Regions from separate parts of the Halobacillus sp. ABH2_015 genome, predicted to be linked through region 1. Evidence: riboswitches for the same ligand, from Rfam matches in the RefSeq annotation. Region 1 holds a riboswitch; each other region holds the start of a gene.
The links. A riboswitch is a leader RNA that binds a small molecule or an ion and turns the genes downstream of it on or off. The one in region 1 is predicted to bind thiamine pyrophosphate.
Positions count from the first base shown of each region.

Region 2: another riboswitch for thiamine pyrophosphate. It lies ahead of thiT (energy-coupled thiamine transporter ThiT); the one in region 1 lies ahead of tenA (thiaminase II).
Region 3: another riboswitch for thiamine pyrophosphate. It lies ahead of ACXAD6_RS10210 (YkoF family thiamine/hydroxymethylpyrimidine-binding protein); the one in region 1 lies ahead of tenA (thiaminase II).

Region 1 covers NZ_JBSWUG010000002.1:1,268,446-1,278,866, reverse strand. Annotated here, with positions in the region: gene ACXAD6_RS06800 (ZIP family metal transporter) at 1-472, shown strand, start outside; gene ACXAD6_RS06795 (hypothetical protein) at 509-649, opposite strand; gene ACXAD6_RS06790 (thiazole biosynthesis adenylyltransferase ThiF) at 805-1,824, opposite strand; gene ACXAD6_RS06785 (thiazole synthase) at 1,821-2,588, opposite strand; gene thiS (sulfur carrier protein ThiS) at 2,591-2,794, opposite strand; gene thiO (glycine oxidase ThiO) at 2,807-3,916, opposite strand; gene tenI (thiazole tautomerase TenI) at 3,921-4,520, opposite strand; gene tenA (thiaminase II) at 4,517-5,212, opposite strand; TPP riboswitch at 5,322-5,429, opposite strand; gene ACXAD6_RS06760 (NUDIX domain-containing protein) at 5,474-5,914, opposite strand; gene ACXAD6_RS06755 (hypothetical protein) at 6,021-6,182, opposite strand; gene ACXAD6_RS06750 (hypothetical protein) at 6,275-6,523, shown strand; gene ACXAD6_RS06745 (hypothetical protein) at 6,574-6,807, shown strand; gene ACXAD6_RS06740 (2-thiouracil desulfurase family protein) at 7,079-7,537, opposite strand; gene egtD (L-histidine N(alpha)-methyltransferase) at 8,083-9,015, opposite strand; gene egtB (ergothioneine biosynthesis protein EgtB) at 9,012-10,262, opposite strand; gene ACXAD6_RS06725 (flavodoxin family protein) at 10,276-10,421, opposite strand, start outside.
Region 2 covers NZ_JBSWUG010000002.1:1,168,488-1,178,908, forward strand. Annotated here, with positions in the region: gene yfkAB (radical SAM/CxCxxxxC motif protein YfkAB) at 1-956, opposite strand, end outside; gene ACXAD6_RS06130 (SDR family oxidoreductase) at 1,156-2,040, shown strand; gene ACXAD6_RS06135 (alpha/beta hydrolase) at 2,018-2,764, shown strand; TPP riboswitch at 2,846-2,944, shown strand; gene thiT (energy-coupled thiamine transporter ThiT) at 3,032-3,598, shown strand; gene ACXAD6_RS06145 (phospholipase D family protein) at 3,699-5,144, shown strand; gene ACXAD6_RS06150 (YflT domain-containing protein) at 5,187-5,537, opposite strand; gene ACXAD6_RS06155 (DUF1028 domain-containing protein) at 5,673-6,554, shown strand; gene ACXAD6_RS06160 (hypothetical protein) at 6,573-6,944, shown strand; gene ACXAD6_RS06165 (hypothetical protein) at 7,063-7,278, opposite strand; gene ACXAD6_RS06170 (hypothetical protein) at 7,415-7,627, shown strand; gene ACXAD6_RS06175 (RDD family protein) at 7,827-8,246, shown strand; gene ACXAD6_RS06180 (alpha/beta fold hydrolase) at 8,438-9,295, opposite strand; gene trxA (thioredoxin) at 9,337-9,651, opposite strand; gene ACXAD6_RS06190 (hypothetical protein) at 9,894-10,331, shown strand; gene ACXAD6_RS06195 (hypothetical protein) at 10,350-10,421, shown strand, end outside.
Region 3 covers NZ_JBSWUG010000002.1:1,915,056-1,925,476, forward strand. Annotated here, with positions in the region: gene ACXAD6_RS10185 (N-acetylmuramoyl-L-alanine amidase) at 1-248, shown strand, start outside; gene ACXAD6_RS10190 (RDD family protein) at 300-725, opposite strand; gene ACXAD6_RS10195 (DUF420 domain-containing protein) at 895-1,443, shown strand; gene ACXAD6_RS10200 (hypothetical protein) at 1,642-1,872, shown strand; gene ACXAD6_RS10205 (hypothetical protein) at 2,197-3,126, opposite strand; TPP riboswitch at 3,345-3,445, shown strand; gene ACXAD6_RS10210 (YkoF family thiamine/hydroxymethylpyrimidine-binding protein) at 3,808-4,410, shown strand; gene ACXAD6_RS10215 (ECF transporter S component) at 4,407-4,985, shown strand; gene ACXAD6_RS10220 (ABC transporter ATP-binding protein) at 4,985-6,616, shown strand; gene ACXAD6_RS10225 (energy-coupling factor transporter transmembrane component T family protein) at 6,597-7,376, shown strand; gene ACXAD6_RS10230 (hypothetical protein) at 7,490-7,918, opposite strand; gene ACXAD6_RS10235 (GNAT family N-acetyltransferase) at 7,937-8,482, opposite strand; gene ACXAD6_RS10240 (sporulation protein) at 8,963-9,358, shown strand; gene ACXAD6_RS10245 (aminopeptidase) at 9,416-10,421, opposite strand, start outside.

The sequences.
Region 1 (10,421 bases):
TAACCGTGCTAAAAATCGGACCGCCCTGCTCATTTTTTCCATGACGCTGCACAACATCCCGGAGGGACTTGCCGTCGGTGTAGCCTTTGGTGCGCTTGCCTCGAGCGGAACGGAATCGACGCTTGCCGGAGCGGTCGCCCTGGCGCTTGGTATCGGTATTCAAAACTTCCCGGAAGGTACAGCCGTATCCATGCCGCTCCACCGTGACGGGATGGGCAAGAAGAAAAGCTTTATGTTCGGGCAGTTTTCCGGCATGGTCGAACCAATCGCGGCCGTCGTTGGTGCGGTTGCTGTGATTTTCATCGAACCGATTCTCCCCTATGCGTTAAGCTTCGCTGCCGGGGCGATGATTTTCGTCGTGGCTAAGGAAATCATCCCGGGTTCTCATGAAAAAGGGAACGTGAACCTCGCTTCGATCAGTCTCATGCTCGGTTTCGCCATCATGATGACGCTCGATGTCGCGCTGGGGTAACGATGTGCTTACCTATTGGAAAAACTGCTCCCTATATTATGCAGAGTGGTCACCTTCCGCTTTTTGGTGGATGCTTGCCGCGGGCACGGCCTCAGCTGACTTGGGCAGGAAAACCACCTGCCCAAGTGGATCTTCGGTCCGCGCTGTTCCCGCAGGCGTCACCACCAAACACTTCACGAGACCTTACTAAATGACGAGATGAAAATAGGGATGGGTTGACTTGAACGCTCATCAGCTTAAAGCGGTTTGCCGGAGCTTCAGGAGGCATTAGAAAAGAACACGTGCTCTCTACAAATGGAAAAAAGCTCAGAGACAGGGTCTCTGAGCTTTTTTTATCCTGTATACCGATGATAGAGGGTTTTCGCTTCGGCTACACTCTGGGTTCCGTGAATGAGGGCGCGTCCGTCTTTAAAGAACACCATCCGCTTATCCCCGGTCGTAAACGAAAGCAGGTACGGGTTCTGTTCCACCTTGCCGTCCTGACCGGACAGGGTCTCGGCGAGCACGGTCAGGTTCCATTCCTGCTTCGATGCCGGGCGGATCTGCACAGAGTCACGCCCGCAGAGGACAGCTGTCTTCATCTGCTGGTCATAGGATAAGAACGGATAGGATGCCTCTCGGCCGCAGGACGGACAGTCATCCTTTTTCACGCTGGAGACGCCGATGGCTGAATGCTGGTTCGTCCATAGATCAAAAGAAACGAGTTTCTTCCTGACAGCGTCCCAGTCTTCGACTAACAGTTTCATAGCTTCTGCTGTCTGATGAGCGGTCACCATCTGGACCGCTGGACTGATAATACCTGCGGTGTCACATGTCAATCCTCCAAGCGGCACCTGCTCCATCAAGCAGTGCAGGCACGGCGTTTCTCCCGGAAGAATGGTATAGCTGATGCCGTAGCTCCCGACACAGGCCCCGTAAATCCACGGGATCTGATGCTTTTGGGCAAGATCATTGATGATCATCCGGATATCAAAATTATCAGTGGCATCAATGATGACATCAACGCCCTCCAGAAGGGGCTCCAGTTCAAGCGGTGTCGCATCGACGACTTTTGCATCAATGATGACATCACTGTTTACCTGCTCCAGCCTCTGCCGGGCAGCGACCGCTTTCGGAAGCCGGGTCTCTGCGTCTTTTTCTGTATACAGCTGCTGACGCTGAAGATTGCTCCATTCCACATAATCCCTGTCAAGGATCGTCAGTTTTCCCACCCCGGCGCGCACAAGATTTTCAGCGGCTCCGGTTCCGAGGGCACCTGCCCCGATGATCAGTACATGTTTGCTGCTGATTTTCTCCTGCCCCTTTTCCCCGATGGGCTGGAACAGAGTCTGTCTTGAATATCGGTCGTTCATGTTCGGCTCATTCCCTCCATTGGACTGCTGGCCGCAGCATAACGCTTTTTCGGGATCCTCCCTGCTTCAAATCCAAGCCGTCCTGCCTGTATGGCAAGCTTCATCGCTTCCGCCATTTTCACAGGATCATCGGCGGCAGATACAGCAGTATTCAACAGCACACCATCAGCGCCAAGTTCCATCGCCGCTGCTGCATCGGCTGGTGAACCGATGCCCGCATCCACAATGACCGGCACTTCGGCCTGTTCAATAATCAAATCCAGCTGATGCGGATTGAGAATCCCCTGCCCTGACCCAATCGGGGACGCCCCTGGCATTACGGCGTGGGCTCCCATTTCTTCCAGTCGTTTTGCAAGGACGACGTCATCCGACGTATAAGGAAGAACCGTAAAGCCTTCCTCCAACAGCATTTCCGTCGCCTTCAACGTTTCGACCGGATCGGGCAGAAGCGTTTTTTTACAGCCGATTACTTCTACCTTAATCATATCGCAAAGTCCGGAAGAATTGGCTAATTTTGCATGCCGCACCGCCTCTTCAGCATTTTCCGCCCCTGCCGTGTTAGGCAGAAGTGTATAACGGCCGACATCGAGCTGTTGAAGCAGGTCCGGCTGCTGCGGTTCAAAAATATTCATTCTCCGGACGGTAAAGGTAAGGATATCGGTTTCCGATACGTCTACAGCCTTTTTCTGCGTTTCAAAATCAGGATATTTCCCTGTCCCCAACAGCAGTCGTGAGTTAAACGTGAAATTTCCAATCTTAAGCATGATTATCCCCCTCCTACGAATTGGACCAGTTCCATTTGATCGCCTTCATGCAGCTGTGAATGGCCGTGCTCGCTTTTTTCTAAAATGGTGTCGTTCAGTTCCACCATCACCACCCGGTTATCCAATTGAAAGTGGCTCAGAAGCGTACGGACATCAGCCAGGTGGTCAGGAATCTCATGCCACTCGCCGTTAATTTTCACATTCATGATGATCCTCCTTTATAACGTGATGAAGCTTTGTCCACTCGTCACCCAGTCCGGCTCCACCGGCTTCCCTTCGATTTGGTCCGCCACCAGCGTTCCAGTCACCGCCGAAAGCAGGATGCCGTTCCGGTAATGGCCTGTCGCCAGCCACAGCCCCTCTTTTTCAGGATGTGGACCGACATAAGGAATGCCGCTTTTCGTCTGCGGCCGGATTCCGGCCCACGTAGCTTCCATTTCGGCATTCCGAAGTGAAGGAACGAGGCGTCGGGCTTTTTCCATCAATTGAAAAAGGCCCTCTACAGTAACGGACTCGTCGAAGGAACCCACCTGTTCAGTGGCGCCGATAACGAGGCGGTTTCCCGCCTTCGGAACGATGTAGCAGCCTTTTGTGAAAAGGGTCCCTGTGATGAGCGGCCGTTTCGTCCGGACAGAAAAGCACTCCCCTTTGACCGGGTACGTTTCCACAATGGTGCGTTCAGCATTCAAAAGCGAAGCACTCCACGCCCCGGCCGCTGCGATGACCGCATCCCCTGTATACGTGCCTCCGATGGTGTTGACTCCAATGATCCGACCGTTTTCTTCCACCAAACCGGTGACGTCCGTGTGTTCCAGGAAATCCGCGCCGAGCGCTGCGGCCGAAGCCGCATACGCTTTTGTCAGCTTTGGTGCGTCTACCTGTCCGTCTTCCGGCAGGTATAATGCTCCTGTAATCCTGTCGGAAAGAGACGGCTCTGTATCACGCATTTCATCACGATCGATCCACCGGGCTGTTTCACCGACCGCTTCCTGCGATTTCCCCAGCTGCTTCCACGCTTCCTTTTCCTCATTCGTAAGGGCAATTTTATACAACCCTTTCTGCTGGAGTCCGATATCCACCCCGCTGAGTTCTTTCAATTCAGCTGCAAGAGAAGGAAACATCGCCCGGCTCGTTCTCGCCATTTGAAAAAGCGGATCGTCCCCTTTCCATTCGGACTGAGCCCCAAGCATGCCGGCGGCGGCGCTTGATGCTTTCTGTCCAGTTTTCCCCCGGTCGATGACGAGGACTTTTTTCTGCCGCTTAACCAGCTGATACGCAATAGAATTCCCAATCACTCCACCACCCACAACAATTGCGTCATAAAACATCCCTTCATCTCCTTCCCAGTCGGTATTGATAACGGCGGACCGCCTTTTCCGCATCGTCTGCTAATAGAATGCCGGATAGTACAGCCGCTCCCGACGCTCCAAAGGGCTGAAGACGGCTGACATTTTCCGGTGTCAATCCCCCTATCGCGGTGACAGGCAGCGAGACTGCCTGTGTGACCCTCTGCAGAGCCTCGAGCCCGCGTCCCGCCGATCCAGGCTTGGATGCTGTCTCAAAGACATGTCCGAACAAAATAAAATCTGCTCCCCGTTTTTCTGCAGTGACAGCTTCTTCTACAGAATGGACCGAACACCCGGCGTTTAAAAAAGGAAAAGCCCGCTTAACCTCTTCGACCGGAAGACTGTGTCCGGCCAGCTGCACGTGAGGCACTGCTTTTGCCACGGCTACATCCACCCTGTCATTGATGACGAGCTTTTCGGTTGGAAACCCAAGGTCTGTCAAAGCATCTACAGTATCCGCCACTTCACTTGCGGACCACTGCTTTTCACGAAGATGGAAGAAATCAATCATCGGTTCAATCGCAGCCACCCTTGTGCACAGTTCCTCCCTGGACTGCCGCCCTGTGGAAATGACGTGCAGTTTCATTCACGTCCGGCTGCGATCGACTGTTTTAAATCAAACGGCCATTCCTCCATACGGTAAGCCATTTCCCAGAACATATATTCATACTGACTGCTGATGATAAACAATTCCTTCATCCGGGATCTGCCGGCATCTGTTTTCGCTTCAGCCAGTTCATCAAGGCGCTCGATCTGCTCTTCTACAAGCGTCCGGAACCAATCCCCTCCGTAAGCCGCAATCCATTCCTGATAGACCGGTTCTTCCGGTGACGATTCTTTCAAATGTTCGCCGACTTCATAATACAGCCAGTAGCACGGAAGAATCGTCGCAATCACATCCCCTAAGTCCCCGTTATACGCTCCTCTGTACATATGGGACGCATACGCATAGGCCGTTGGTGACGGTTTGAACTGCTCCCGCTCTTCCTGCGTAATGCCCAGCTGCTTCGAAAAATTCTCATGAAGCCCAAGCTCAGCTTCATACGTACTTTGAGCATGAGACGCCATATTGGCCATGACAGCCATATCTTCAGACTTTGCAGCTCCCAGTGACTGGACACGGGCAAAATGAGACAAGTAATACGAATCCTGAAGCACATAATAACGGAACTTTTCGAGAGGAAGCGTTCCCTCTCCAATCCCTGTGACAAAAGGATGGTGAAAACTTCCCTCCCAAATCTCATCCACGGCCTTTCTGATTTCTTCTGAAAATGTCATATCCACTCTCTCCTTTGTTGAACGATCCGCCACTGATTTTTTCCACTAAAAAAGCCACTTTCCCCGGCATAGGAAAAGTGGCTGATATACATTTATTTTCATAGACATGTATAGGTATCGGCCACTTCCCTACGCTGGTATAAACCAGATCAGGTTCCAAGAGTCTTAAAGCATCACTTTAATCTCAGCCTTTGAGAAGGCACCCCTAGTGGATCGCTCGTTATTCAATTCCCTTTCATCGTAACACGTTAGAATTTTTTGTCAAAAACAGATTTTCGACTGCCGTTCCACGGCTTTCTGGATACTGTTGGCGGTCCATGGAGGAATCGGGACGGGACTCTCGTTCAGACCCGGCTCGACCCAGACCATGTCCCCCACTTCTTCCGGACTCTTTATATAGGGCTCTCCTGTGAAATCCGTAGTCAAAAACACGATATTCAGAACCTGGATATCCCCGATTAAAAAAGAATTGCTGTGTACATAGGTAAGGTCCCCATCCAAAGTGAGGCCGATCTCCTCTTTAATTTCACGGCGGACGTTATCTTCCAGCACATCAAGGGAATCCGGACTGAACTCCATTTTCCCTCCAGGCAGCGAATACAATCCTCCCGCGTGCTCCTCTTCCGGTGACCTTTGAATAAGTAGAATATGGTCCTCTTTCATAATGGCCGCTTCTACGTTTATGATATAAGAATACGACATATACAAACTCCTTCCCCCACCAAATTCGACACACCGCTTCAAACTCCTCCCCTTCATGAAGAAAAGATTTTTGAGCATATTCATTGTGTCTCTTTATTATAAACCGTTACACAGAACGGATAATAACGTCTTTGACTTTCTGCATCGCTCCATTAATGGCAGAAGCCTTCAGGGAAGCGAGGTAGACAACGACACCTGCTCCTTCTTCCACCTTACCAAAGCGCTGGATATCCACGATAATGGTCCTCTGCAGGGAAGGACAAGTCATTTCATTTCATTCTAAAAACACCCGCCCTTTTCAGGACGGGTGTTTTTTTATGCTCATCTCAGGTAAAATATGGCTCGGAGAGGAGGAAAACAATGACACAACTGAAAGTCCTTTCGGCGTGGAACATCCTTCCCGCTGCGCTTTTGATCACTGCCGGATGGTTTCTGTTGGATGACAATCCATCCAACACCTACACGGGATCCCTCTTTCTTATCCTGTTCTGGACAGTGAAAAGCGGACTGGACGCCTGGAGGTATCACTTGATCCGCCAAAATAAGCATGCCATTTTAAACTTCGGCTTTACCGCTGTCAGTCTTGTCTTGTTGTTTTATGTCCTCTAAGGGAAGGCAGCATTTAAAGAGAATCATCCACTTATAAGGAGCGGATACATATGTTAAAAAAGATTCGAATCCTCTTATCAGTCATAATCATCCTTTTGTCCGGCTACGGATTATGGACAGATAAATCAGGAGACCTTTTGTCTTTCACTCTCGCAGGTTTAGCCATTCTTATGGTTATCCTTGGCCTTGAAGAACAAAAAGAAACAACTAAAAAGCGTGCCTCCATTTATTATGCGGTCTCTGTTTTCTGTCTGTTTACTTCCATAGCCGGATTCATCCAATAATAAGAGTCCCTTTAGATGAGATCCCTATTCCTGCAAACGCGACTTAAACATCCTAGACCGCATAAGGGAAGGCGACGTGGAGTGTTCGATGGTGACGCCTGCGGAAAAGCATGAGGTGAAGATCCACTTGGGCAGGTGGTTTTCGTACCCAAGTCAGCTGAGGCCGTGCCCGCGGCGGGCATCCACCGATCAGCGGAGCGTGACAATCGCAGTCCCCCCCCTCGAGGAGAAAAGCTTTTTCTACATGAGGAGAGCCCCTGGAGAGGGCTCTTTACACCAACGTATGGATAAAATCAATTTCACTCATCACCTGTATGCCGTTCCGTTCAAGCAGGGCCGCCGTGACCCCTTTTCCGGTAACCTGTCTCCCGCTGAACGTGCCGTCATAGACGAGGGTACTGCCGCAGGACGGGCTTCCCTCCTTCAACACTACCGTATCAATCTGCAGATCTCTTACCGTTTCCAACGTCAAATAAGCCCCTCTTATGTACGACTCTGTTACATCGGTTCCTGTCTTTTCCATTACACGGGCCCGGCCTTTCAGGACATCCTCTCCATCACCGCCGATAATCTCTGCCGGAGGGCGCGGGACCATGAATCCTCCCAGCAGTTCCGGGCAGGCGGGAACCGCTTTCTTTTCCAATATTAATTTTTGAATTTTCTCCTGGAGGCAGTCGGTGCCATCGTAGCGCACTTTCATACCAGCCAGACAGGAACTGATCAAAATCACCCTTCTTTTCCTCCCTTTATCTTTTATTAAAGCTCTGTTAAAGTCTGTTGTTGATATTTTAAACGATTACTAAATCGTTTCCGTCTGGAATTAGGGGTCCGGTCCGTTGTTTACTCAGAGCGTGGGATGCCAGGGAAAACCGTCCGCTTTCCGCGGGGAACGATGAGCCTCCTCGAACTTCGTTCTCCGGGGTCTCCCCTTGTTCCTTTTTCCCGCAGGAGTCTACCTGTTTTCCCTGCCATCCCTTTCGTAGTGGTGTAACGGACTTCGGTTATGTCCTTTCTAACTACCCTTCTTTGAAGAGGCGGCCTTGGGAATGGCGGGACTCCTGTGGGATGAAGGTACATCGTGAGACCCCGGAAGGCGCTGCCTGAGGAGGCTCACGGTACCCCACGGAAAGGGAGTCATTCCCAAGGCCGCCTCCTACAAATCCCATAACAGAAAGAGATGATCTGAGCTCATATGTTAAATACCAACACCAAGCAATAACAGAGCTTTATTAAAAAGAAAGTCCAGACCCTGCTGACAGAGTCCGGGCCTTCCACCTAAACCACTTCCATCAGACAGACACTAAAATACTCTCTTTCATCTGATACGACACGCTGAAGCAGAAAACCGCTCGATCTGCCCAGTTGAATCATATCTTCCGGATCATATTTATAGGAGTTCTCTGTATGGATTCTTTCCTGCTTTTTCATCTCAATGGTATACCCGCCGACGGAAAGAACCTGATCCCTGACGCTTTCCAGGTGCATTTCAATTCTCCCGGCAGTTGAATTATAAAGAGCCACATGAGAAAAACTCTCCACATCAATCGATGCTCCATGTTCACGATTCATCCTTGTGATCAAGTTTTTATTAAACGCTGCGGTCACCCCTGCCGCATCATCATAAGCGGCTTCTATGATCGTTTCGTCTTTTTTGCGATCAACTCCGAGGATCAGCTGATCGCCGGGTTGCAGGAGGCTTCGGATATTTCCGAGAAAACGCTCTGCCTCCTCCGGTTCAAAATTTCCGATCGTAGAGCCTGGGAAGAAAACGACTTTCTTCTTCCCCTTCAAATCAGGGAGTGTAAACGGCTGTGTATAGTCCGCACTGACGCCTTGAATATGAATCCCCGGATACGATGTCTGCAGCTGAGTCACCGTATCCGCCAGAAATTCTTCAGAAATATCGATGGGAATATAGCTTTCAATGTTCTTCACATGATCCAGCAGAATTTTCGTCTTTTTACTGCTGCCGCTGCCCAGCTCAATCAGGGCGGATGGTTCATGGAAAACGGATTTCCATGCACTCAGGTTTTCCAGAAGAATCTGCGCTTCTGTCCGTGTCTGGTAATACTCCGGCAGATCTGTAATCTGTTCAAACAGCTGTGACCCCTGCTCATCGTATAAAAATTTAGAGGAAATCCATTTCTTTTCTTCTAAAAGACCGGTGAGAATATTGGATGGCGCCTTTACATTCAAATGCGTCTTCATACATCCTCCGCCAATCGGATACCGCTGAACTGCCAGCGCATCTGCGGATGGAAAAAGTTCCGGTACGTCGCCCGGATGTGGGACTGCGGTGTAACACAGGCGCCTCCACGGAGAACGATCTGGTTCGCCATGAATTTGGCATTGTATTCACCAAGAGCTCCGTCCAGTGGTTTATTTCCCGGGTAGGGAACGTATGGGCTCTGTGTCCATTCCCACACATCGCCGTATGCCTTTTCGATCGTTCCATCTCCCTTATAAATGGAATGCGGCTGATACTGCTCATGCTCCATAAAGTGACCGTCCACCTCAAGCGCTTCCATGGCATGCTCCCACTCCTGTTCTGTCGGAAGCCTGTGCCCGGACCATCTCGCATACGCGTCGGCTTCGTAAAAGCTGACATGGCTGACCGGAGCATCCAGATCAATTTTCTGCAGACCGGAAAGTGTGAACATGTGCCATTCCCCGTCTTTATTCACCCAGTACTGAGGATGCTTCCACTGATGTTCCTTCACCGTTCCCCAGCCGTCCGAAAGCCAGTGCTCGGGCTGTTCATAGCCACCTGCCTCCATAAACTGCATGAACTCCCCGTTTGTTACCGGCCTGTTGGCAATGCGGTACGGATGAAGGTACGTTTTGTGGCGCGGACCTTCATGGTCAAAAGCAAACCCCTCCCCGTTATGACCGATTTCCGCGACCCCTTCTTCGAATTCAAAGAACGAAAGCTCAGGAGCACGGCCATAGGAAGCATCCACCTGCTCCTTGAATACCGGATAAAGCGGGTTATAGGAAAAGTTGTATTTGATGTCCATTAAGATGAGCTCCTGGTGCTGCTGTTCGTGCTGCAGACCGATTTCCACAAGCCCGTCAATATCTGCGTCACCGACACGTCCGGCAAGCAGGCGGCTCATTTCCTGATCCACATGACGGCGGTAATCCATCGTTTCCTCCACAGTCGGGCGGGTAATCAAACCACGCCTCTCCTGCGGGTGGAATTCTCCGACGGTTTCATAGTAGGAGTTGAAGAGGAATAGGAACGCCTCGTTATAATGCCGGTAATCAGGAATGTACACTTCCAGAATGAATTTCTCGAAAAACCATGTCGTGTGCGCCAGGTGCCATTTCGCCGGACTCACATGCTTAGCCGCCTGGACGACAAAGTCTTCCGTCTTCAGCGTTGCAACAAGCTTCTCTGTGAATGTTCTCGTTTCTGTATAGACACTTAATACACTTTGATGGGTCGTTTCCATATAGCAGCTCCTTTTACTCTGTGGTATTCCCAACAGCAGGAATAGGGTTTTCCTTGAAAATACGGGCCAGGTGTAGCGTATTGTAGGCAAGCATCTTCACATGACCTTTTGTAAACTCATTCTCCTGTCCGCCGCCTTCATCCAGATAAGACGCGCCGG
Region 2 (10,421 bases), 100 kb from region 1:
TGAATGTTGCCAAGACCAGGCTCGTCCCCGAAGTCGGTGACGATAATGTCGCCGCTGAATATGTTGACATTCAAGCGGGAGCGCCCATCCGGGTCGTTCCTTACCGTCACATTTTTCGCGCTGTACAGGCGCTTCAGCATGTCCAGATCCTCATCATTGGTGCTGCATGGATAATAAGGCAGGGTGCCGAACAGCATCCACGTATCTTCATCGCGGTGATCAAGCAGACGGTTGATTCCTGTACGCATATCCTCAAGGCTCAGCGTTTCAAGAGCACTGGCGAAGTCCACCGGGTACATCGGATGGATTTCATGCCTTGCACACTTCATTTCCTTCACATGATCGTGGATCGCTTCCAGGTAAGGGAAGGTGCGTCGGTTCAGCATCGTTTCCGCGGATACCATCACGCCTTCATCCGCGAGACGCTGGGAGTTCTCCACCATCCGGTCGAAGAATTTCTTCCGGTTTTCCTCGGAAGGCTTGCGCTCCATGCGGGCGAATCCGGTGTGGATGAATTCTTCAAGCGTTCCCCAGTTATGCGAAATATGTAAAACATCAAGATAGGGGATGATCGGGATATAGCGCTCATAAGGAAGCGTCAAGTTGGAATTGATCTGTGTGCGTACGCCGCGTTCATGAGCGTATTTCAACAGGGGCAGCACATAGTTTTCGACGGATTTTTTCGACATCATCGGCTCCCCGCCGGTAATGCTCAAAGTCCTCAGATGAGGAATCTCGTCCAGTCGCTTCCGGATCAAATCCATCGGCAGCGCTTCGGGGTCCCTCTGCTGCAGGGTATATCCGACCGCACAGTGCTCGCAGCGCATATTGCACAGCGTCGTCGTCGTAAATTCAATATTGGATAACGTCATATGCCCGTGTTCCTTTACGTCCATGTAGGCTTCCCACGGGTCAAACTCAGGTGTAAGCTTCTGAAGCTTCATGTTGGTACTCATAAAATATGAAACTTCCTTTCTATTTAATTGATTCGGTCTTAACCTTTCCTATTCTAACATTATTCAAGCTCGAACTATACCATTCCTTCTTGACGAACGTGAAAAAGAAGCAGGAAACGCCTGCATATCGAAAAAGGAGTTTCCCCGTGTGACAACGAAAGGAAAAGGGTAGACGAATAGATAAAGGAGGACACCATCGATGCAGCCAACCGTTATGATTACCGGATCCTCCAGCGGATTCGGACAGCAGACCGCTGTGAAATGTGCAGAGAAAGGCTTCCGTGTCATTGCAACAATGCGGAATATGGAAAAAGCGTCGGTTTTCCAAAACGCAGACCTGACGGAAGACGTGAAGCAGAAGATTGAAGTGTGGCAGCTGGATGTCACGGATGATACCTCGATTGAACGTTTTAAGGAAAAAGCAGAACAACTGGAGCGGGTGGATGTGCTCGTGAACAACGCGGGCTATGCGGTAGGAGGGTTCCTGGAACAGGTCCCACTTGAGGAATACCGCCGGCAGTTCGATACGAACGTCTTTGGTGTTATAGCCGTCACGAAGGCTGTTCTGCCCGTCATGAGGCGCCAAGGGTCCGGAAAAATACTAAATGTCAGCAGTGTCAGTGGATTGATCGGTTTTCCGGGGCTATCGGCGTATGTATCGTCCAAGCATGCGCTGGAAGGACTTTCTGAAAGCCTGCGCTTTGAACTGCAGCCATTCGGCATTGATGTCGCGTTGATTGAACCAGGCTCTTTTCAGACGAATATCTGGTCGTCCGGTATGAAGCTTCCAGAGGAAGTACACAATCCTTCGTCGCCTTATGCTTCCTACATAAAAGGACTGTGGAGTGCCTTGAACGAAGAGTCACGGGCCCAGCCGGCTTCCGTCGCCGACCTCATGACAGGACTGATCCAAAAAGACAAGCTGAAAAAACTGCGTTATCCAGTCGGAGCGGGCGTCCGGACCAACGTGCTTTTGAAAAGGCTTCTTCCATGGGCATGGCTCGAAAAGGCGGTATTGAAACGGATATTAGGTTCCACCAAAACAAAAGGAGGAAAACCAGATGGCCGAGTACAGCATTCTTGATGGGGCAGAGGAAATCAAATACGAGGGCAATGAGGTGGGGATACTCGTCTCCCACGGGTTCACAGGGACGACCCAGAGCATGCGTCCGCTCGCAGAAGCATACGCACGCGAAGGCTATACCGTTTACTGTCCACGGTTGAAAGGACACGGCACAGCACCGGAGGATATGGAGACGACGTCCTATAAGGACTGGATCGAATCAGTGGAGAGCGCCTATCAATGGCTGAATGAACGGTGCAGTTCTATATTCGTCGTCGGTTTATCCATGGGAGGAACGCTTGCCCTTTATATGGCCGGTGAGCATAAGGACATCCAGGGGGTTATTCCGATCAATGCAGCAATCGACATCCCGGTGATGGAGGAGAGTGCGGCGACAGACGAACGTTTTCTTGATGCCATCGGCTCCGATATTAAAGACCCCGGCCAGGATGAACTGGCCTACGACAAAACACCGGTCAAATCCATTACCGAAATCACGGTCTTAATGGATCAGGTGAAAAAGCGGCTTGATACGATTCACTGCCCGATTCTGGTTTTCGTCTCGGATGAGGATCACGTCGTCCCGCCCAATAATTCAGAAGTGATCTTTGATTCGGTCTTTTCGGAGCACAAGGAGCTTGTCCATTTGGAAAACAGCTACCATGTCGCAACACTGGATCATGACCAGGATTTGATTGTTGAGCGCAGTCTGGAATTCTTCCAGATGTATACGAATACAAAATAGACTCCATTGCCCGGGAAATAAGTTTTGTCATCGGAGAGAAGTTTGATATAATAGAAGCATAGCAAGAAGAGTAATCGGTACAAAGCCTACAAGGGGAGCCTAGCGGCTGAGAGTGAACCTCGTTCAGACCCTTCGAACCTGTCAGTTAGTACTGGCGCAGGGATGGCGGCTTTTTTGATGGTGCAATGCATTCGGGATCCCTCCATCAGGAAGCGTCCCTGTCTGCATTGCTTTTTTTGTGTCTTTTTTTAAAGGAGGAATGCTGGAATGAGAAACCGCAGAGTCCTATTTTTAGTAGAAATTGCGATCTTTTCCGCATTAGCACTACTACTGGATATCCTTCCGTTTTTATCATTTAAATTATGGGCCCAGGGCGGTTCCGTTTCGTTTGCAATGGTGCCGGTCTTCATTATGGCCTTCCGCTGGGGCGTGAAGGGAGGCGCGGCGACTGGACTGCTGCTCGGCATCTATCAGATTTTGACCGGTGCCTATATCATCACCCCTTTGCAGACGCTGTTGGACTACATTGTGGCGTTTGCGGTGATCGGTGCGGCAGGAATCGTGGCCAAACCGCTTTGGAATGCGATCCGCTCCAAGGAAACGAAAGCTCTCGTCGGGTGGATCATCGCGGGATGCTTTATCGGCAGTGTACTCCGCTTCTTCGGTCACTTCGCAGCAGGGATCATCTTTTACGGTGAGTTTGCGCCGGAAGGACAGCCGGTCTGGCTGTACTCCCTCGTTTATAATGGCGGATACATGCTGCCTGCGTTTATCTTAAGCGCCATCGTAATCAGCCTTTTGTTCATACAGCGTCCAAAGCTGCTGCTTCATTAAATGAGGAAAGTCTTCTGCCCCTGCGGTAGAAGGCTTTTTTTTCCATGTTTGAAACACCCCCGGGTAGTGAAAAGACAGGCAGAGACCAGGGGGGATAAGAATGAAAAGAATAAAGGGGTTATTAAAGAAGAAATGGGTCTGGCTGCTGCTTTTGATCGTGTTGATCCTTTCGGTCATGATTGCCTATCATACCTCATGGAAAGCGCTCCCGGAAGGCGTTTCCTACGAGGGCGGTGTCCATCAGATGGAGGATATCGAGTTTTTCCGTGACCTCTCCTATGAGAATCAAGAGGGGGATACGGTTCATGATCTTCAGGTTTTTGAGGAGATGTATGCCACTATAGGGGAAGCGGATGATTTTATTGTCGCTGATATGTTTCTTTTCAACGGCTACACGAACGGGAAAAATGAATTTCCCGAAATCAGCAGTCGTCTCGTGGACGCTGTATTAGAAAGAAAAGAAGAAGTGCCTGACCTTGAAGTCGTGTTTATTACCGACCAAATCAATACCATTTACGGCTCCTATGAATCGGAAACGATCCGCCGCCTGGAAGATGGCGGGGTGAACGTCGTCTTAACCAATCTGGACAAACTGAGAGATTCCAATCCGTTATACTCCAGTGCCTGGCGCCTGCTGTTTTCATGGATGGGGACGGAAGGGGACGGATGGATCGGCAACCCGATTGCCAAGGAGGCCCCTGACGTGACGCTTCGATCCTACATGAAGCTGTTGAATATCAAGGCGAACCACCGGAAGCTGCTTGTGACTGAGGATTCAGCCGTTGTATCCACAGCAAATCCTCACGATGCCAGCGGGTATCATGAGAACGTTGCTTTTAAAATGGAAGGGCCGATCATTGAAGATATTCTGGAAGCAGAAGAAGCGGTGGCCCGCTATTCCGGCGGGGAATTCATCGACTACAGCAGCTATGAATGGGAAGAGCAGGAAGGACCGCTTCACACACAGTTCGTGACCGAAGGAAAGATCTATGACGCCGTGCTGGAAAAGCTGGAGGACGCTGGTAAAGGGGATGACGTATGGATCGGGATGTATTATTTAGCTGATAAAAAGGTGACCGCCCGGATCGATGAAGCGGCCAACCGCGGGGCTGAAGTACGCATCATTATGGATCCCAATAAAACCGCGTTCGGCCATGAGAAGCCGGGGCTGCCCAATTTGCCGGTGGCTGCCGAGCTGAAGAACCTCGGAAATGAGAACATCAAGCTGCGCTGGTATGACACGAACGTCGAGCAGTATCATACGAAAATGCTGTATATAGATGGGCCGGATGATGACGCCATCGTCGCCGGTTCCGCCAACTATACGAGAAGAAACCTGTCCAACCTTAACCTGGAAGCGGATGTCGTCATCCACGGGCCCGGGGAGGAGGTGGTCTTCCAGGAGGTCAACGATTACTTCACGAGGATCTGGTCCAATGAAGACGGCCATTATACAACCGACTATGAAACCTACCAGGACAATCTGACGTCCATCCGCTATGCTACGTATTATCTGCAGAAGTGGACATGGTTTACAACTTATTAAACAGAAGCCCCTGACGCATGTTTTGCGTCAAGGGCTTTTTTATCAGGAGAGAATTGCCTGAGCTTTTGCAGGATTGGTTATGATAAGAAGTACTTTTCCTTCATCCAGGTCTTCTTCATATTGTCCAGCTTCTTCTTTGGAGAATCCGATTTCCTGCATCTTTGTGCGGAGCTCATCGCCTTTTTTACTGAAGATATTCGTGATGACGCTTTTCGCATCCTGCTCGGAAGCACCAATCGTATTCGCATTCACACTCTTCGAAATCCGTTCGGTCCGGTCATCATCATGGGACAGGATGTAAATCTCTTCGTTATCAATGCCTTCGTTCTTCAGTTTTTCTACCATATCCTTCAACTGTTCATCATTTGTGTATTCACGTACAAGTGGTTTCATTTTTTTCACTGCTCCTTTGTTTATATCATGTTCTACAGTGAAATTACCCGTTATTTTCTATTGTTAATCGGAATATGGGAAGAGAAGGAAATCTGAATGTGTTGTCGAATGGTAAGGATATTGGAGGGAAAAGAGATGAACAATCAAATCATTGCTACATTTTCGATTGCCGCCTGTGACCCCGGCCGTGAGGAATGGGGCGTGGCCGTACAGTCCAAGTTTTTAGGCGTCGGCTCCGTCGTTCCATGGGCGAAAGCAGGTGTGGGAGCGGTGGCCACCCAGGCTTTTGCCAACCCTGCCTACGGTCCGGAAGGGTTGAAACTCCTTGAGGCAGGGTTGTCTGCGGAGGAAGTCATCGAAAAGTTAACGGACGAAGACCTTCAAAAGGAAGACCGTCAAGTCGGAGTTGTCGACCGTTCCGGTCAGGCAGCGACTTTTACCGGGAAAGACTGTTATGACTGGGCTGGGGGAATCACAGGGAAGCATTATGCGGCTCAAGGAAACATATTAGTAAATGAAGAAACGGTGACCCATATGGGACATGCGTTTGAACAATCGGAAGGCCCCCTGGCCGAACGTCTCATTAGAGCCATCCAAGCGGCGCAGGAAGCAGGGGGAGACAGCCGAGGAAAGCAGTCGGCGGCCGTGCTCGTCGTTCGTGATCAAGCAGGCTACGGCGGACTAAGCGATGTCGCTGTAGATCTCAGAGTGGACGATCATCCTGAGCCGATCAAGGAACTTGAGCGGATTTACCAGCTGCACCAATTGTACTTTGGTGAAACGAAGGAAGAGGATGTCCAGCTGATCGATGAAGATGTAAAAAGGGAAATGGTAGGCCATTTAGTCCGTCTTGGCTGCCTTGAAAGTAAGGAAGTTGATGACGAGGTGTTCTATGAATCCTGGACGACGTACCTGCATACCGAAAACTTCGAAGGTCGTGAGCTGGACCAGGGGAAAGTCGATCGGAAGGTGCTGGATTTTATGAAGAGTCAGCCAGGTAAAAGCGAAAGAAGATAAAGGAAGAGGGGATGGGGCATGGAGGTCGCAGCGATTACATCGGCCGTTTTATTTTGTTTCGTGGCTGTGTTTCAAGTGTTACTCGCGTCCGGTTTTCCGCTCGGGGAAGCGGCCATGGGGGGGTCCCACCGCGTCCTGCCGGCGAATTTGAGAGTCGCCAGCGCACTGAATGCCCTGCTGTTGGTTTTTATGGCCGGTATCGTTCTTCAGCATGCATTTCAATTCTCTGATCTGCTCCGATTTTTACCCACTACGATTCTCATGTGGGTAATCATCATTTTCATGGGCATCAACACATTGATGAACTTAATCTCAAGGAGTAAAAAGGAACGTCTGATCATGACTCCTGTTTCAGGCCTGTTGTTCATCCTATGTTTATGGGTGGTGTGATTTAAGGCGTCTCTTTGAGATAGGGAGAATGATCAACATAAGGGTTCCGGTTATTCTTACCAGCACCGGAACCCTTATTTTAAGAGAAAGCTACATAGCGATCCTTCGGGGGATCAAATCAGGACGTCTCTTTGCGGATGTTTACGTATTTTTTTACATAGATCAACAAACTTAAAATAAACAAGGCTTGAATCAATCTAGTCAGCAGTCCGACCGAAATATGGGTGTTTATCGAGAATAGAAGGAGGGGTTTTTCTATATGAAATCCTAACAAAATATGGATAAAGTTGTAGATTCCTGTCAGCCATATGAATACAAGCAGTGTTTTTTTCATAGTGGTCACCTTCCATCATGGTTTTATAAAAGAAAATTTTCCCTGTTTATATGGTAACATTACCCATTTTCTGTATACTAGAGGAACGGCTGAAGGAAGCTCTGGATGATATTCATAACCTTTGGGAGGTGATTGAATGGGCTTTTATTACTTTATTTTATTTGGCGTGGGGGTCGCACTGGGAGTTTTGGGAGGAAAGAAACTCTTCCATTCCTCCACGAATCCTGCTGCTTGGGCTCAACTGGTCATTGGAGTCGTGTTCGCCGCTTCGTCTATCGTTTTGTTTCAGCCGGGCAGCTCAGATGTTATTTCACAGATGCTGCTGAAGCTGCAGGACTTTTTCTTTTGAAATACATGAAAAGAGAGAGGTTTTTCTTTGGAACTCATTGTATTTGGAGTTATCGCACTAACCAGTGTGTTCGTTATTATCCTTGGTCTTTTAAGCCTCAAGAATGAAAAGGACACAAAGATCATCCGGACGAGAACAATGGATATGGAAAATACCCGTGTAATAAGAAGCTTCAATAAAATCTGTAAAGGATGATGATATGCCTTTCAGCCTTGATAAAGCAAGCTTCGGCATGAGGGTACTGGCTGAAGTCATCGATGTCCTGCTTATCTATATTCCAATTGGAGTCTTTATACCTTTCTTTTTTGGTATCCATAATGGTCCATATCAAGACATTTTGACAAGTGTCTTCTATATGATTTACTGCATCCTTTTACCAGTAGCGTGGCAGGGGTATGGTGTTGGCAGAAGGATGATGTTGATAAAAGTGAAAAAAGAGAACGGGAATAAGCTGAACCTTCTTGACATGGTTTTTCGAGAGCTTTTAGGGAAGTATCTGCTTGGGGTGATAACGGGAGGACTCTCGATTATCATCAGTGCTCTGATGGTTGTGTTTCGTAAGGATAAAAAAGCTGTACATGACATGATCGCAGGAACTTATGCATCGAATGAGGGGTAGAAGCTGTTCCCAAGGGAGGGGTGCTTTTGAAATACACGTGGTGGTTTGTCATGGGAATTGTAGTTGGAGGGACCATTTCTTACATAGTAGGTCTTGAAAGTTTGGAGAGCATACAGGAAGCGCTCAAATCGTGGTGAATAGAGCAAAGAAGAAAAGCAGCGTCCTTCCGACGCTGCTTGTATTTTATTTTTTTATATGAACTTCTTAATTTCTGCACTGAATTCTTTCGGTGCTTCCTGAGGAACCCAGTGGGCGGACTCGTCAAATCTTACGAGTGTGCTGTCAGGCAGATCTTTAATGAGTTTTTCTGCTGTTTCCACCGGCTGCCACTCATCTTTTGTTCCCCATAGTAAAAGAACGGGCTGCTTGATGGTGGAAAGCTTCGACGTAATCGCAGTCGTTTCATTTGTATTCAATGCTGCGGCGTTACGTACGAGACTCAGTTTGCCTTCCTCGTGCAGGTAAGGGGCCATGATTCCCTGTAAAAAGGTTTCAGTCAGCTGTTCCGGATGAGAGAACACTTCTTTGTACGCTTTGGATAGAAAAGCTTCGAATTCCTGCGTGGACTCGTTCTTCTTGGAAGGGTGCCCCATCACGAGCATATCTTGAATCGGCCAGGAATCATAAGCGACGGAATTAGAAAGCACGAGCTTGTTAATACGTTCCGGTGCTTGAAGAGCAAGAAGCAAACCAACGCCTCCACCGATATCATGAGCAACAAGATTCACTTGATCCAATGCCAATTCATCCATAAGCTTGAGTACCATATCCGCCTGTACATGAAGAGAGCGGTCGAACTGGTCACGCTGATCGGACTGTCCATAGCCAAGCAGGTCAGGTGCAATGACACGGTAATCCTCTTCAAGCTCCGGAATGACGCTCTGGTATAAGTAGGACCAGGTCGGGATGCCGTGTAAAAGCATTACAGGCGTACCTGAGCCCACATCCGTAAAATTGACTTTAACCGGTTCCTCGACGATGCCTTCCAACATAACCGATTGTTGTCTTTGCTTAAACGTTTCTTCATTCATAGTTGCAGGTTGGTTCATTCTTATACCTCCCAGGATAATCGTATGATTGAGTTATTTATTTACGCATGTTTCTCGGCGATGCTGACAATTTCTTCTTTCGGTTTGAAACCGACTGCCTGATCGACTAGTTCTCCATCTTTGAAGAATAAGAGGGTTGGAACGCTCATCACACCATATTTCTGAGCAGTTTCCATATTTTCATCAATATCTACTTTTACAATGTTCATGTGATCTCCTTGTTCCTCATCAATTTCTTCCAGAACAGGAGCGATCATTTTACAAGGACCACACCATGGGGCGCCAAGGTCTGCGATAACGAGTCCGCTGCTTGTCTCCTGTGCAAATGTTTCATCTGTGGCGTTTCGAATAGCCATATTCCATTCCTCCTTGCATCGGTATAACCACTAAATAAATATTTAGTAGTTAGAAGGTTACATGATGCTGAAACTGACGTCAACTGATGAGGCATGGACTTTTTTAAGTATTTGATAAGATACGTCTGAATAGGGAGAATGGTTAAACGTACGATTTGTCTTCCACAGGCTTATCTGCTATTTTTTGTAAAAACAGAAATAATAAGAAAATGGCAGTTCAAATCGGTTAAGGTGGTGATTATTTGGTCGTTACAGAAGTGAATAGAAAACTTGGATTCTTGGTTATCAGCTTAAGTATTGCCTTGTTATTGCAGGGGTGCGGTATCGGTAATGGAAACTCGGCTCGTGTAGATACCGCTGTTCAAAAAGTAAGCCATTTATACGAAACAAATGATTCGGAAAAGGTCAAGCAAGGAGAAGTTAGTAAGATTAAGCCATCGACAGACCAAGAAATGATAAATGAAGCTTTAGAAGCTATTGATAAGATTGACACAGGTGAGGGTGAGACTGATAAGAATGCTATAGTCGCTTTTGCACTCCGTTCTTCTGTTCAAAATGCACAAATCCAATTGAATGAACGAGAAGGTACTTCTAAATCCCTGGATAATCATTCAGGAGGTGGAGTATTAGAAAATGAATACCAACCAAGTAAGGAAGATGTGGTGTTGAAAGACAATTAATTGAAAAATAAAAATATATTGGAAGAATTCATGAATTCTGCTGGTGGTGAAAACGAAAACAATGACAGGGAAATCAGAGTAGTAAAGGAT
Region 3 (10,421 bases), 650 kb from region 1:
ACTTATATGCCTATGCTTCCAGCGATTATATTCCTGAGGGGGTGAAGATTGTAGATCCACGATTCGAACTTGTTGCACGGGGAAGCGCCCGCACATGGACCGCGTTGAATGGAAAATGGGCTGTACCTGGTGATCAGTATGGCCAGCTTATTTTATCAATCTATCAACGAATGGCCGAATACACACGGAAGTCTATAGAAACCCAGCAGCAGACCCTGCAAACACTCATTCAAGATTTAAACCAATAAATAGAACCGGCTGCCTTACAGGAACCGGTTTTTCGATTGAATACAGAAACATTACTTCTCTTTAGGTTCTTTTGGCTTCATCATTGTAAAGGATATGAGTTCCCCCCAGCTCCGTCCTTTTTTATCCAATACGGATGTTGCAGCAGAGACAAACAGCCACCATCCATTGGTCAACAGAACCGGGCCGAATCCAAGAACAGCTCTTATCATGGATTGAAACACATGAGGGCTTCCTCCATGCGTCGAAACGACAGACATATTTGTCAGCAGCATGCCTAACGTTCTCCCCTGTAAGAATAATGGCAGAACTATCAACATGGTCAGATGGATCGTGATAAAGGCCTGCCAGAATACAGGGTTGGGATCAAATCCCCTCCCGGTGTCCTCTAGATACGTGTATAGAGCAGCCCCTGTTCCGGATAGGAGCAGCTCCCCGCCAAATCCCAGAAATTTCAAAAACAAGTACTTCGGGCGCATAATCTTCCCTCCTTGTACGTATCCTATGGATTCTTTCCGGAAAAGGTCAGCCCATTATTCCGTCTTTTGTCACGCTTGTAAGCCATCATGAAGTGACAGTTTCGTTAACGTTCGACATCATGAGATGATTTTCAAGCGGATTTTTTATATACTATTCCTGCAGTCTATTATGAGATGGGGTTTTACTTTGGAAATAAAAAAAGATTTTAATTATGTACCATGGGTGGTTGGATTGTCCATTGCTATCAATCTAATTGTCGTGGCCTTGTTGTTCCTCCCGGAAATTGGAAGCGAGACCAGCTTTGACATTACACTGCTCCCATTACTTAATGCCGTATTCAATTCCTTCACATTCGTGTTTCTGCTGGCGGCTTTATTCATGATTATCCGAAAGAATATTACGTGGCATAAACGATTCATTTTTGCTGCCTTTACAACAACAGCATTGTTTTTAGTTTCATATCTCACGTACCATTCCATGTCTGAATCAACGTCCTTCGGCGGCGAGGGTCTGGTGGCAGGTATTTATTACTTTATTCTGATCACCCACATTGTGCTGGCCGCACTTATTGTACCCCTTGCCCTGTTAACACTGTTCAGAGGTCTGGCAATGAAAGTGGATAAACATAGGAAAATCGCCCGCTGGACGATGCCGATCTGGCTTTATGTCAGTTTGACAGGCGTCGTTGTCTATTTAATGATTTCTCCTTATTACTAAAACGAGTCACGTGTCTTTGGATACGTGGCTTTTTTCTTTTTTATATTACAAAAACAATAAGTAAACGGGAAAAGTTGGCTATTTCCCGAGATATTTGTTATTGTAGAATAACAGCCGGTAGGGATTGAATCCGGTTACGTCTATGAAAATATAATGAGCACATGTCCAACCAGCTTACGGCCATAAGGAGACTAACTAATGGACATTCTTAACTTTATCAAGGAAGAAGGATTTACGTCTGCAAGATTCCAATCGTTCGCAGGGAAAGATACGCTCATTCAATTGAACCGGATTACGGATATGAAGGAACTATTCGGCCTGCTTGATATGAACCCGACAACTGTGCGGTACTATCCTTATGAAAAACTTCCTTATCTGGACTGCTCTCAGAATGAAGACAACTTAAAACTAAGATTATTTAAGCCATAAAAATAACCGGGATACATAACACATGTATCCCGGTTTTCTTTATTCCTTTATATTCAGGGAAAAAGATAATTCACGAAAAGTGGTCAGGTTTAAACGAGGGGTGTCTCCTTCAGGTCATCCACTGAGCAGACGCTTGTAAAACACTGTTTGATTCAGCCATCAATAACATCGACACCAATACTCCCGGTCACATGGACGTTCACCTCATGGACAAGGATGACCACAAAACCAGCACTTGCTGCTCAGTAAAGCAAACAGGATCCCAATAACCTCTCTTTTTCCAACATCTACGTCCGACAGAGGCGCTACAGCCTCTCTTCCGTTTTACCATTCCCCTTGAAAAGCATGGATAATTTTCCAACGCTGAACCGCCGTAATTCCTTTCCACTGTTGTTCAGCTGCAGCAAAAGCTTTTGTTCCGTCTCCCCAGTCCCAGCTGATATCCCAGATGCCTTCTTCCTTCAGCGTTTTCAAATAATAACGGATGTTTTCCAAAACTAAAGGTTTGTATTTAGCATACAACGGATGCTGTGGGGACGATATTATGTCAGTCGGAAGCGCACCGTACCCACTTCCCCATTCCGAAGGATCCTGACTGAAACAGTTCTCGCCTAACGTAAGAAGGTGGGACTGCACCTGATCAAGCCCGTAAGGCATTTGATTATGGACGAGTCCTTTATGCTTGTCCACGGAGATTAGTAGATTTTGAAAACACTGCCATTCGTGGAAATCCATCTCACTGACACTCATCAAATGTTCAACAGCTTTAACGGCTCCAGCCACACCCGTTTTCCAGGCTTCTGTATCCCTTTGAGAGCAGTCGATGAGAAAACCGGCCAATTCCGCCCCCGGGTTAAACATCCAGTTGGACTGCACCCCTTCCCTCCACGACCACCAGGGCGCATGAGGAAAATGGTTGACTTCAGGAATAACCGAAGGCCACATCCCTGATTGACGATCGTATGAGCGAAGGAGGTAGGAAACCATCTGTTGAAGCAGCGGCTCTTTGGAAGATACATTCAATTCAGCAAGCACTTGGGAAGCTGCCCATGTGGCCATTGGAGACGAAGCTGGAAGTTGAAAATCCGGCTCAATTCCGTGACCAAAACCTCCATCTTCATTTTGGAACGCACTCAAGTATACGAGGACCTTTTCTTTAGGACCTCTTTCAAAAAGTGCTTCCCATCTGGCTGCTTCCAATGGACGTGCATACCGCTTCATCCACCTGCTTGTGCGATTCATGTGAGTGTTCATATCTGTCTTCCCCTTCCCATTGATGGTATCCCTTGTCTTCTGATTGTCCGACTCTTTTATTCCACTCAAGATATGACAGATTCTATTATCTTCAGCGTATCACGATTGGAAGATTTTGAAAATGAACTCTATCATTCGTATTCATAAAAAGGAGAATAAACATTTACAAATATTCCAACATCCGCTACGATAGAGTCAATACAAAAAACTGTATACATATGAGGCACTAGGGGAGCTGCTGCGAGCGGCTGAGAGGATGATCCGACCCTTGGCACCCGAACTAGATAATACTAGCGTGGGGAAGTGCAGCCGTTCTATCAATCAGGCCTTTACAGGTTTTATTCATCGATCAACGGACTGCATTCCCATGGGATGCAGTTTTTTTGTGTTTGGGTCTGTTATTGCTTGGTGTTGTTATTTAACATGTGAGCTCCTATCACCCCTTTCTGTCATGGGATTTGCAGGAGGCGGCCTTGGGAATGACTCCCTTTCCACGGGGTACCGTGAGCCTCCTCAAACTTCGTTCCCCGCGGAAAGCGGACAATTTTCTCTGCCATCCCATGCTCTGAGTAAACAACGGGCCGGACCCCTAATTCCAGACGGAGACGATTTAGTACTCGTTTAAAATAACAACAACAGACTTTAACAGAGCTTTGTGTTTAAAAAAAGGAGGAATGATGGATGAATCAAGTTTGTGGTACATCGAAAATTGCTGGATGTTCGTTTTCCATACATCCGATGAGTGATGAGTTTGCGGGTATAATTCTGGAAAGCTTAAAGGAAGTGGATACATCTAAAGTATGGCTCGATACCGATGATGTCTCTACGACGGTACGGGGGCGGATGGAACATATTTTTGATGTGACAAAGGCTATCCTTCTTCATGTATCCAAAGAAGGTGTTCATGCGGCTTTTCATGCGACTTATTCAATCGGGTGCCCGGGAGACTCGGCTGGAGACACGTATATGGCTGAATCCCTGCAACGGAGGAATGAAGACACTTCCCGCTCGATTACCCAGCCATTAGCAGCTAAGTTTTCGCTCTATCCAATGGGAGGGGACAGTTATATGGATACAATATACAAGCAGATTGAAGCGATGAAATCGAAGGGCATCCAAGTGACGCCCGCCCACTATTCTACAAGACTTGACGGAGATACCCATACGGTTTTCGAAGGGTTGGAAAACGTTTTCCGTGAGACAGAAGCTTCAGGGTCGTCTCACACCGTCATGACTGTATCGGTGTCGGTCAACAGCCCTTCCTCCAGGGGGAGCATCTTATGAAAAACTGGAAACTCAAAGAAATCGTTGTTCTATCTGTCTTGTCCGTCGTTTTCGCTGTCGTCTATCTCGCTTTCCTGCCTGTTGGAAAACTTCTCTCAGGTCTCTTTGGTCCAATCGGATATGATATTATCTTTGGTATCTGGTTTATCGTATCCATCATTGCCGCCTATATTTTACGCCGCCCGGGCGCAGCTTTTCTCTCTGAAACCATCGCAGCGACAATTGAAGTTCTGCTCGGGAATGCTTCCGGTCCCCTATTGATTCTAACGGGAATGATTCAGGGATTCGGAGCGGAAAGTGCGTTTGCTCTGACGCGTTACCGGTCTTATCATCTTTCTGTACTCATGCTCGCCGGCGTGATGGCTGCCGTTTTCAGTTTCGCATGGGGGTATTTCCAATCTGGATACGCTGCGTTAAGTGGTGGATACGTCGCTGCCATGCTGATTGTCCGTATGGTCAGCGGCGCTGTGATTTCCGGAGTATTGGGTAAAGCCGTGGCTGACGGACTTGCCCGTACCGGCGTCCTTTCCAGTTTTGCTCTCGGGCGGGAATTAAGAAAGAAGAAGGCTTCCTGATGAAGACGGCTGTACAATTGGAAAACCTGACGCTTACGTATGAAGAAAATGAAAAAACCGTATTGACGGATATCACCCTCTCCATCGAAAACGAACAGGACACCCTCATCCTTGGCCCGAGCGGTTCAGGAAAAAGCTCGCTTGTCCAATGTATAAACGGGCTTTACCCGGAGGATTTGGATGGCGAGATGAATGGGCGTGCTGCCATTTACGGACGTTCAACAAGCGACTTCAAACCGGGAGAGCTGGCTAAAACTGTTGGAAGTGTTTTTCAAGACCCCGAAACTCAATTTTGTATGCTGACCGTCGAGGATGAAATCGCCTTTGGTTTAGAAAACCTTCATGTACCTGCTGAGGAGATGGAACACAAAATAGATGATGTCCTTGCACAGGTGAATCTACTGGATAAAAAAACGTCGTTCATCCATCACTTGTCCGGCGGACAGAAGCAGAAACTGGCCCTTGCCTGTGTGCTGGTGATGGAGCCGGACATCCTTCTCCTGGATGAACCGACAGCTAATCTGGATCCGCAGTCTGCTCGTGATTTCATTACTATTCTGACTTCCATAAAAAAAACTAGAAGTCTCACCTTGATTGTGATCGAACACAGATTGGAAGGATGGCTGGAACTTCTCAAGCATGTCATTGTACTCCACTCCGATGGCGGGATTCTTACAAAGGGGCCGTTAAAAGAAGTCATCAATAACCAGGGCCGCGCCATCCACAATCAGGGGATCCGGCTTCCCTATGCTGTGCAGTACAGCATAGACGAAGACTGCCCTCCTCCCTATCCATTTACCCTGGAGGAGTTATCGCAGCGGAACATTGAAGTTCCATCAAATGTTCGTGACCCGAACAGACGCGGAAAGGCGCTCTTGGAATTATCCGATGTCCAGTGGAAACATATTTTAAAGGATCTCACTCTCTCCCTTTATGAAGGAGAATGGATTGCTGTGGTAGGGGCGAATGGAAGTGGAAAATCCAGTCTTTCCAAAATAATGGCCGGCATCACAAAGGCGGACAGAGGCACAGTGACTTGGAAAGGGACATCCATGAAAAAATGGAGAGCGGACAACTTACGGACACAGGTGGGGTACGTTTTTCAAAATCCGGAACACCAATTTGTAACCGATGAAGTGTTCGAGGAGATTGCTTTCAGTTTAAGGCAGCGGGGAACACCCGAATTGGAAATACGCCGGCAGGTTGAACATCTGCTCTCCCTGTGCCGATTGAATGGATTAGACAGGCATCATCCTTATCAGTTAAGTCAGGGGCAGAAACGCCGTTTAAGCGTGGCCACGATGATCGTGGAAAATCAATCGCTTCTTTTGCTGGATGAACCGACTTTCGGTCAGGATGCGGTCTCGACCCAACAACTGATGGCTCTGCTTGAGCAGCGCTTTCAACAAGGGACCACCTTATTGATGATCACACATGATATGGAGCTTGTTCACCAATATGCGACAAGGGTGATTGTGATGGAACAAGGAAGGATCGCTTACGATGGTCTCCCAGAACATCTTTGGAACGATAACCGACTTCCGGATTGGCCTGTTGAACCTCCCCTTCCTGTTCAACTGAATCGATTATTAATAGAAAGGAGCCGCTTTCATGTCCCTTCATACTCTTAATCCTGCCATGAAAGCCTGCACGATAATCGGACTCGTCTTTGTACTCGCCTTCTTATTCGATCCTGTAACCCCTTTCGTCTTCACAGGATTTACAATCGCTTTGACACTGATTTTCGGCAGGTTTCGGAAACGAGTATATGTCCTATACCTCTCCGCGTTCACCGTATTCGCCTTCGGCATGCTGTGGACGACCATTGCCTTTGCCGATGCACCAGCAAGTCCCGACGAGACTATCCGCCTTGCTGGGTTTCTGTTCCCAAAAGAAGATTTATTGATGGCTCTGGCGCTTTCCTTTCGTGTAATGGCCTTTGCCGCCTTATCTCTTTTGTTTGTATTTACGACAAACATGGTTCATTTCATATTAAGCCTCATTCAACAACTGAAACTGCCTCCCAAGCTTGCATATGGTCTGATGGCAGGATACCGTTTCCTTCCAATGATGAAAGAAGAATTCGATCAGATTCGGGCGGCCCACCGCATACGAGGAGTCACAGAATCCAAATCGCTCAAAGGAAAGTTTAAACAGTTGCAGCGCTATTCCATCCCTCTTTTGGCAGGCGCTGTCAGAAAAGCAGAACGAACAGCTGCTGCCATGGAGTCCAAAGGATTTACGGGGGAACGGTCACGTACGTTTTACAGACCGATGAAAATCAGCGCAAAGGACTGGGGGTTTCCTCTACTCATGTTTACGGTGCTGGGGGCATTGATCGTTCTGTCTATTCACTTAGACTATTTCCAATGGTACAACGGCCAGTTTTAAATCCATGTCCAGCTGGATACCTTCCCGGATATTATTAGAGAAGGATAGAGAGGGCGCCCACCCTCTCTATCCTTCTCTCCACTTTAAATAAAGCGCTTACCTATAACGACGAATTATTCTTCGTCGATGATGGACCGGATGTATGAGGCATCGTTTTGTGACAACTCCGAAAACCGGATACTATTCCACGTCTGTCCACTACGAATTCCAAGCACAGCCCTGTCTTCTTCAAACCAAACCCTTGCGTCCAGAATGCCGATGGACCGTTCCGGACTGATCAACTTCAAGGTTACATCAGGATTTTCCATGTCCACAGATGCCCCTTCCACCGGTTTTTGATGCAGCAGAATAGTGAGCACCGTATCCAGTTCAGCCTGATGTTCTCCATTATGAAGTGTGGCAGCCGTTTCTTTATTCTCCCCTGCTTTCACGGCAGTCAACGTATAGGAAGGTGTGTCACCAACATATACAGCAGCCGCATACCCTCCACCAAAAATAAGTCCAATACCGGCGATCCATAATAAAAGTTTCCCTATGTTCATTGGTTACACATCCCTACTTTAACGTTTACTGAATTCGGTACGCAGGATGGAATACATATAGGCATGATGATTTTCTCCATTTTGAAACAGGTAGCCCCGCAGCAGGCCCTCTCTAAGAAACCCCGTTTTCTCAAGCACTCTGGAGGAAGGAGTATTCGCCGGAAAGGTAACCGCTCCCACCCTGTATAGTCCTAAGTCATCGAACGCATAAGCTAGAACACGTGAAACGGCTTCCGTAATCAATCCCCTCTTCCAATAGCCGGGGTGCAGTTCATACCCTATTTCAGCTTTTCTCCCCCAGAGGCTTATATGACTCAGCCCCACCGTACCGATAAACTTTTCTTCTTCGCTGAGCAAAATGCCCCATCGGACAGCCTTTTCAGACTTAAATTGTTCTTTAAAGGTTTGAATCATTCCGTCAGCCTGATCCCGGTGGGTGAGCGAAGGCATCCCTATATACTTTGTCACTTCGTCTCTGGACAAGATGTGAAAATAGTCATCAATATATCCATCAGTCATTTCCACAAGACGCAGCCGTACTGTAGTCAATTCCTTAAACTCCATATCGTTCCCCCATCCGCCATCCTGAGCCTGTTCATCTGACTTTCAATCCCTTATATTCGAAAGGATACCATGCTGCCTGCCTTGTCATAATCGTTTATACGTACATAATAGCGGGGATCACTGGTTGACCCTTGCGAACCGGGCATTTCCATTACGACAGCCTTATGATGGATGACTCCTGTTCTTTTATTTGAAAACAGATAGGAAAATAAATGATTCATTTGCATTCAAGCATCTTCTTGACTTCTACTTTATCATAATTTTCCAACAACTATAACCCTGCCATATGGAATCAAAGAAGAATAGAATAAAAGATTGACGACTCCATGAGGTTGGAATATTATACAAGTGTAGACAGCTGAAAGAACGCTAACCAGCTCTTCATTATCTCGTGTGAAAAAACGAAAAAATAGCTATTCACCACTCACATCCATCCCCGGATGGAGTCATTTATTCTGATCATGAAGGAGAAATCAGCCTATGCTTGCCAAACTTTTCAGCTGGATCAAAACCGGATTTCCTCAAGTGGATCTAGTCTTATCAGGGAACCAATTCAAACCCGGCGATTCAGTCCAGGGCTCTTTTCACGTAAAAGGGGGACTCACCCATCAAACCATTCAACGTCTGGAATGTGACTTATTTAAAAAGGAAGCAGGAAGAAAACCAGCTTTTATACAGCCCATTACAACCATCTTAATGAATAGAGAACTTGATTCCAACGAAGAAACTGAGTACCCATTCCATTTCGTCCTGCCTGAAGACATGGAACAGACCTCTCCCGATATCGCCTATGTTCTGCAAACGAAACTTGTTCTCGGAAATAATCGTAAAACATCCGATACGGATGAAATTCGTATCACTCTCCTTCCTCATTAGGAGAAAGATCAAAAAAGCGTCACCCACCATGGATGACGCTTTTCAGCTGCGGGCGATTTAAAATTGAAAATCCCCCTCTTTCATCAGCAGGACTTCACTTCCATCCTCGTTTATGCCTGTTACTTCCATATCTCCAGTACCAAAGGTCACATTAACGGACAATAGCGACGTATTCAGCCCAGCTGTCTTCAACTCTTTCTCAGATTGGTTCATGCCGTTCTGAATATTGGAAGGAGAAGCATGTCCAATTCCGATATGACAGGATGTATTCTCATCAAACAGTGTGTTGTAAAAAAGAGTATCCTCTTGAGCAAGTGGGGATGTATGAGAGACGAGAGCGATTTCACCAAGGTATTGGGATCCCCCGTCTGTGTCAATGAGATGCTGCAGCACTTCCTGCCCTTCTGCCGCATAATAGTCCGTAATCCGCCCGTTTTTAAAAATCAGATAAAACCCATCGATAACACGTCCCCCATAAACTAGCGGTTTACTACCTGCCAGTCGCCCATTCACTTTATTTCTATGGGGAGCAGTAAATACTTCTTCGGTAGGAATGTTCGGAAAGAATGGGATATCTTCTTTATCTGAGACTCCCCCGCCGATATAGAGATGGTTTTCAGGTAGACCAACGTGTAAATCCGTTCCCCGGTTATTCTTAAAATGCAGGGATTCAAATTGGCTCTCATTCAGGAAATTCTTCCGGGACTCGAAGGCTGCATGGTGAGTTTCCCAATCCTTTACAGGGAAATCCCCGTCTGCCCGGGCTCCTTTTAAAATCGACGTCCACAAGGATTGTAAAGCTTCTTTTTTACGTAGGTTTGGGAATACCTTCAATGCCCAGTCAACACTCGGTACAGCGAGAAGACACCAGCGTATCTCGTGGGATCTAATCTTCGTGTGATAATCCCTCAATTTGGCACGAGAAGCTTTTTGAAAACAGGCCACCCTCTCAGCAGAAACCTCCTTAAACATTTCCGTATTCTCAGTAATAATATGGATATAAGCGGCGTCTGCCTCTTCCCATTCCCGAAAACGGGCGGCCTGCCAATCCGGATAGTACCCG